Methylovirgula sp. 4M-Z18: one gene and its partner. The protein of the gene in region 2 interacts with the protein of the main gene of each other region in a pairwise test. Links are inferred from orthologs where the notes say so. Each region holds a gene or a part of one and is shown on either strand. Other genes may lie near its edges.

What was found.
Region 1: the proteins of mtgA (region 2) and V9T28_RS15595 interact in binary tests that used the Escherichia coli proteins (3 or more experiments, as listed by UniProt). The link is inferred for Methylovirgula sp. 4M-Z18 from one-to-one orthologs.

Annotation. Positions count from the first base shown.
Region 1 is NZ_CP149574.1:3,355,215-3,358,396, reverse strand. What follows is about bases 1-2,862. They hold V9T28_RS15595 (peptidoglycan D,D-transpeptidase FtsI family protein), read left to right. Parts: upstream 1-462; coding sequence 463-2,262; downstream 2,263-2,862. Other genes in these bases: ftsL (cell division protein FtsL), read left to right, coding at 64-456; rsmH (16S rRNA (cytosine(1402)-N(4))-methyltransferase RsmH), read left to right, coding at 1-62. UniProt on the Escherichia coli protein: Essential cell division protein that catalyzes cross-linking of the peptidoglycan cell wall at the division septum. Required for localization of FtsN.
Region 2 is NZ_CP149574.1:4,685,979-4,689,142, reverse strand. What follows is about bases 72-2,915. They hold mtgA (monofunctional biosynthetic peptidoglycan transglycosylase), read left to right. Parts: upstream 72-1,072; coding sequence 1,073-1,759; downstream 1,760-2,915. Other genes in these bases: V9T28_RS21685 (DMT family transporter), read right to left, coding at 2,707-2,915; V9T28_RS21690 (glutamine amidotransferase), read right to left, coding at 1,752-2,444; V9T28_RS21700 (polyprenyl synthetase family protein), read right to left, coding at 72-672. Also shown: more of V9T28_RS21700, read right to left, coding at 1-71; more of V9T28_RS21685, read right to left, coding at 2,916-3,164. UniProt on the Escherichia coli protein: Peptidoglycan polymerase that catalyzes glycan chain elongation from lipid-linked precursors. May play a role in peptidoglycan assembly during cell division in collaboration with other cell division proteins.

The DNA of each region.
Region 1 (3,182 bases), 1.3 Mb from region 2 along the record:
GCATCGACGCAGGTCTCAATGCCTTGGCCGGACTGCCGCAGCGCACAGTGAGGAGACGGTAAGATGTGGCGTATATTTCATCTCTTCGCGATCGCCGCGCTCATCGGCTCTGCGGTCTATGCCTATTCGATCAAATACGAGACGATCTATTACTCCGAACAGATCGTCAAAATTCAGCATGAGATCGACAAGGAGCACGATCAGATCGGCATGTTGCGCGCCGAATGGGCGCATCTGACGCGCCCCGAGCGCATTCAGAAATTGGCCGATCAGCATTTGCAATCGCAGGATCTGCAATTGTCGCAGATCGTGCGGGTCAGCGACTTGCCCGACCGCGGCACCAAGATCGACGACATCGGCCGCAAGCTCGACGATCTCGGACTTGCCGTGCCAACCAATACGCCCGCCGCCGGCAAAGTCGGCGCGACCGCTACGACAACCACGTCGCCAAGGTAAATCTGCATGATCGGCGAAACTCCACAGATGAACGAGCGCAAGCCTTCGATCCTGCGGCGCATTTTGCGCGTGCTGCAGATCGATTCCTTTTCGGCGCTGTTTCATACGCGACTCGACAAGAGCGGCTCGCGCCTCAAGCTCATCGCCTTCGCCTTCGTCGGCCTCTATTGCGTCATCATCGGCAAGATGGTGCATATCGGCCTCAAGCCCGACATGCAGCAGAGCTTGAAACATGCCGCCGCCGAGGCCGTCGCCGCCGCGCGTCCGGATATCCTCGATCGCCATGGGGAGATTCTCGCAACCGACGTGCGCGTGATGTCGGTGTTCGCTGAGCCGCGCCGGATCATCGACAAGGACGAGGCGGTCGAATTGCTCACCGCGGCGCTGCCCGATGTCGATGCCGATGAGCTGCGCAAGCGTATCGACTCGAAGAAGGGCTTCATCTGGGTCAAGCGCGGCGTGACGCCCAAGGAACAGCGTGACGTCTTCCGTCTCGGCCTGCCGGGCGTCGGCTTTATTCCCGAAAACAAGCGCGTCTATCCCAACGGGCCGGTCGCCGCGCATATTCTCGGCCACGTCGATCCCGACGGTCACGCCATGGGCGGCCTGGAGACCTATATCGACCGGCAGGGTCTTTCGGATTTGCATGGCGCCGGCTTCGATCTGGCGCCCGAAAACCTTGCGCCGATCACCACATCGATCGATTTGAAAGCCACCTATGCGCTGCGTGAACAGTTGCGGTGGGGCATGGACCGCTACCACGCAAAGGCGGCTGGCGGGGCGATCATGGATGTGAACACCGGCGAAGTTATTGCTCTTGTGTCGCTGCCGGACTTCGATCCAAACAATGGCGCTGACGCGCTCAGTCCGGATAAGATCAACCGTATGACGGTGGGCACCTATGAAATGGGGTCGACCTTCAAAGCGGTGACTTGGGCGATGGGGTTGGAATCCGGCCTTTTCAATCTTAATTCGTCGCTTGACGCCCGGCAAAGCCTGCCGGTCGCGGGCCATCTGATTCATGATTTTAGAGAGCCGCCCGTTATTTTCTCCTACGTTCAAGCCTTTGCCCGCTCGTCTAATATCGGGGCGGCACGTATCGCCATGCGGGTGGGAGTCGATGGCCATAAAGCGTTTCTAAGCAAGCTCGGTTTGTTTGGGCGCATGGTTACCGAACTGCCAGAGAATGCTATGCCGCAGGTGCAAAAGAATTGGAGCATATTGACAACGGCAACGGTGGCGTTTGGACAGGGTATTGCCGAGCCGCCCCTGCAGGCAGCGATGGCGGTTATGGCGATGACAAATGGTGGATATTTGATCACGCCGACTTTTTTGCGCCGGAGCGAGCAAGACGCCAGGGCCAGCGCGCCGCAGGTTGTTTCAGCGAAAACCAGCGAGGAGATGCGTTATCTGTTTCGAAACGATGCGATTGTCGGTACTGCGAGCAAGGTCAATGTTCCCGGTTATTGCGTTGGCGGTAAGACCGGCACGGCGCAAAAGGTGATCGGTCATAGCTATTCCAACGACAAGGTTCTTACGACTTTCACCGCGCTCGTACCCGCCGATAAGCCAAAATATCTGTATCTCGTCATCTTTGACGAGCCGCAGGCTTTGCCAGGGGACGGCGGTTATCACACGGCCGGTTATAATGCCGCCATTGTCACCGCCAATGCCATCAAAGAGATCTCGCCTTTGCTGAATATGCCGCCGCGGCTCGATCTGCCCGATTTGCCTGGCAATGCCGCGGGTCTGGTCAAATGCGACATGGACCCCGCCGACGTGACAGGGAGCATTAAGAGCCGATGAGACTTGATGTCCTCGTTCCCGAGATTATCGATCAGGCCGCGGATTTCGCCGTGCGGCAAGCGGAAGGCTTGACTGCCGACAGCCGGGCCGTGTTGCCCGGATATGTCTTTTTCGCGGTCCCGGGCACGAAATCCGACGGTCTTGCCTATGCCGACCAGGCGGCGGCGCATGGTGCGCTGGCGATCGTCGCCGAGCATAAGCCCGAGAGCCGCGTGCGCGGCGTCGCCTATGTCGTCGTGCCGAATGTGCGGCTTGCGCTGGCCGCGGCCGCGGCGCGATTCTACTCGCATCAGCCGGACACCATCGTCGCCGTCACCGGCACGAGCGGCAAGACATCGGTCGCCGATTTCACGCGGCAGATTTTCACCCATCTGGGTTTACGCGCCGCATCGCTCGGCACGATCGGTGTCGTCAAATCGGATGGCGCGGTCTACGGTTCGCTCACGACGCCCGATCCGGTCAGCCTGCACAAGATGCTCGACGATCTGGCGCGGGAAAGAATTACCCATCTCGCCATGGAAGCCTCGTCGCACGGGCTCGATCAGCATCGTCTCGACGGCGTGCGGTTGCGTGCGGCAGCCTTCACCAATCTGTCGCGCGATCATCTTGATTATCATCCTTCGCTCGACGCTTATCTCGACGCCAAATTGCGGTTGTTCCGCGCGTTGCTGCCGGACGGGGCACCGGCGGTGATCGATGCCGACAGCGAGGTTGCCGACAAAGTGATCGCGGCTTGCGCGGAGCGCAAGCTCAGGGTCCTGACGGTCGGCGCGAAGGGTGAGGCGATCAAGCTGGAGCATGCGGAGCGCTCAGGCTTCAACACCAAGTTGCGCCTGGCGCACGGCGATCAAACCTATTCCATCACATTGCCGCTGCTTGGCGCCTTTCAGATTTCCAATGCGCTGGTCGCGGCAGGCCTT
Region 2 (3,164 bases):
CGCCGAGCCGTAGCGCGCCAGAGCCTGCCGCGTTCCCACATCGGCCTTGCCGATCAGGCCGCCGGCCTCGACCGCGAAGCGCAGCAGCGCCCCCGTCTTCATGGCCTGGAGCTGGCCGATTTCAGACTCGCTGAGCGGTGCTGTGGCTTGTTCCGCGGCCAGATCGAGCGCCTGTCCGCCGGCCATGCCGCCGAGGCCGGACGCGCGGGCGAGCCCCGCGACCAGCCTCGCACGCACGGCCGGATCCGCATGGGTCGCGTCGTCCGCCATCACGTCGAAGGCATAGGTGAGCAGCGCGTCGCCGGCGAGAATGGCGGTCGCCTCGTCAAAGGCGCGATGCACCGTCGGGCGGCCGCGGCGCAAATCGTCGTCGTCCATGGCCGGCAGATCGTCGTGGACGAGCGAATAGCAATGGACGAGTTCGAGCGCCGCCGCCGCACGCCGCACGCCCTCGCCCTCGGACCCGAGCATCCTTGCCGTCTCGATCAGCAGAAACGGCCGCAAGCGCTTGCCGCCGCCGAGCACCGCATAGCGCATCGCTTCGATGAGGCGGGAAGGCCTAGCGATTTCCCCCGGCAGGGGGGCGGCACTCAGCAAAGCATCGAGCGTCGCCTCCATCGCGGCGGCAACGGCGGCAAGGCGCTCGGAAAATGCGGTGGAGGGTGGGGTCATCGGCGAGGACTCTGAATGATTTAGGACGAGATGCCCTAGCCGCCCGGGAAGGTCAAGCTTTGCCAAATTAGGACCTGTCGACACTCATAGATAGGGTCTGGATGAGGTCAAAAATGGTCATATGCAAGGAGCATTGCGCGGCCGGTACGTCCGTACCGGCAAGCATTGCGACGCGGCAGATGATCATTTTTCACCTCACCCCGAAGGGGCGTGGCGAATTTGCCCGATTGATGCGTCGCCAATCGCCGCAAGGCGGACGCCTTGCTTCCTCATGGCTCCTGCCACTCGGTCAAATTCGCTCACGTCCAGACCCTATCTATGAGTGTCGACAGGTCCTAAGCTTGCCCTTAGATTGAATGCTTGGCCCGCCGGGTCCCGCGTCGCCACCACGATCCTGCTCATGGCCAAGTTCCTTCGATTTTTGCGCCTTTTGTTCCGTCTCCTGGTGCTTGCCGGCTTCGCCTACGGCATTGCCGTGGGGGTGATGTTGTTCGTGTGGCGCGAGGTGCCGCCGGTTTCCGTGCTCATGCTTGGCCGCTGGGCCCTGTTGGAGCCGGTGGACCGGGTTTGGGTGCCGCTCGACCGCATCTCCGGCCATCTGCCCGCTGCGGTGCTGATGTCGGAGGACGGCCAGTTCTGCTATCATCACGGCGTCGATTGGGATGCGCTGAACGAGGTGATCACCCAGGCCGGCGAGAGGGGGCCGAAGCGCGGCGCCTCGACCGTGCCGATGCAGACGGCGCGCAATCTCTTTCTCGGCACGTGGCGCTCCGCGATCCGCAAGGGCATCGAGATCCCCGAGGCTTTGGCGCTCGACGCCTTGTGGCCGAAGCGGCGGATCATCGAAGTCTATCTCAACATTGCCGAATGGGGCGACGGCATTTACGGCGCCGAGGCGGCGGCGCAGCATTATTTCGGCAAGAGCGCTAAATCGCTGACCTTGCGCGAAGCGGCGCTGATGGCGACCGCCCTGCCCAACCCGAAATTGCGCAACCCCGCCCATCCGACGCCGCATCAACGGGCGCTGGCCTCGATCATCGTCCGCCGCGCGGCGGTTGCCGATCAATGGCTCGATTGCATCAGGTAGCCGGTTCGAGCCAAACTTTCAGGAATTCCTTGATCCAACGCCCGACGATGGCGTCGTATTGATACCAGCCGGCGAAATGGGCTGCGGGCGGTTGCGCGCCCAAATTTGCGAGCCGTTCGGCGCCGCGCGTGGTCCAGCGGCAGATCATCGCATAGGTGACTTCCGGATGAAATTGCAGCGCATAGGCATTTCGGCCGCAGCGATAGGCCTGAATCGGGAATTCGTCGCCTTCGGCCAGCAAGGTGGCGCCACGCGGCAGGTCGAAGCCTTCGCTATGCCACTGATACACATAGGCAGGAAAGGGCGCACCCTCTTGCGCCGTCACGTGATGGGCGGCGGCATGCGGCGCGATGGGATAATAGCCGGCCTCGATCCGGCCGTCAGTATGCTTATATACCCGTGCCCCGAGATGCCGCGTCAGCATCTGCGCGCCGAGGCAAAGCCCTAAGAACGGTTTGTCCTCGCGCAAGGGCTTGGCGAGCCAATCGATCTCGTTGCGGATATAGCCGTCTTCGTCATTGGCGCTCATCGGCCCGCCAAACACCACCGCACCCGCGTGGTCCGCCATATCCGTCGGCAGCGTGTCGCCGAATCGGGGCCGGCGGATGTCGAGATCGAAACCCATCCGGCGCAGCAGGAAACCGACGCGGCCAGCCGTCGAATGTTCCTGATGCAGGACGATCAAAATTCGCCCGCCTGTTGCCATTATGGGCGGCCCCCAAGGGCAACGCCGCCACACCGCGGTTGCGCGTGATCGGGCTTTGGCTGTGTCGCAATCGTGATTTTCATCAATTTGCAGTCGGAATTGGAGAGCATGCAAATGATCCAGAAGCAAGAATTGTTCCATACTTGTTTAAGCGAGGCCGCTTAAGAAAGAAAGAGAACGCGGCGCGCTTAGCTCCGCGTTCTCTTCGTATCGGTCCTGCCGCTGGATCAGATCGGGAGGCCTATTTCTTGTGCCAATTCACCAGCACCACGCCGCAAATCGCCATGGCGCCGCCAATGATGCCGAGCAGGGTCGGCACTTCGCCGAGCCACGCAAAGCCCAACAAGGTCGCGGCCGGCGGCACGCAATACATGAAGTTCGCGGCGCGGGCGGCGGGCAGGCGCGATAAGGCGACGGCCCAGGTGGCATATCCGATCAGGCTCGGGAAGATGCCGAGATAAATGACGGCGAAGAGGCTTGCCGCCGGCGCAGTCTGCGCCTGCCCGATGGCGCCCGGCAGAAATGGGATGAGCGCGAGCGCGCCGATCACCATGTTCCAGGCCGCGACGGTCAGCGGCTTGTGCCGGCGGAACAGCGGCTTTTGCGCGATAGCGGCGACGGCGGTGCACAGTGCCGCGCCGGCGATCAATAAGGCGCCGGCATCGATGCGCAGCCCCTGCCCTTCGCCAAGTGCGATCG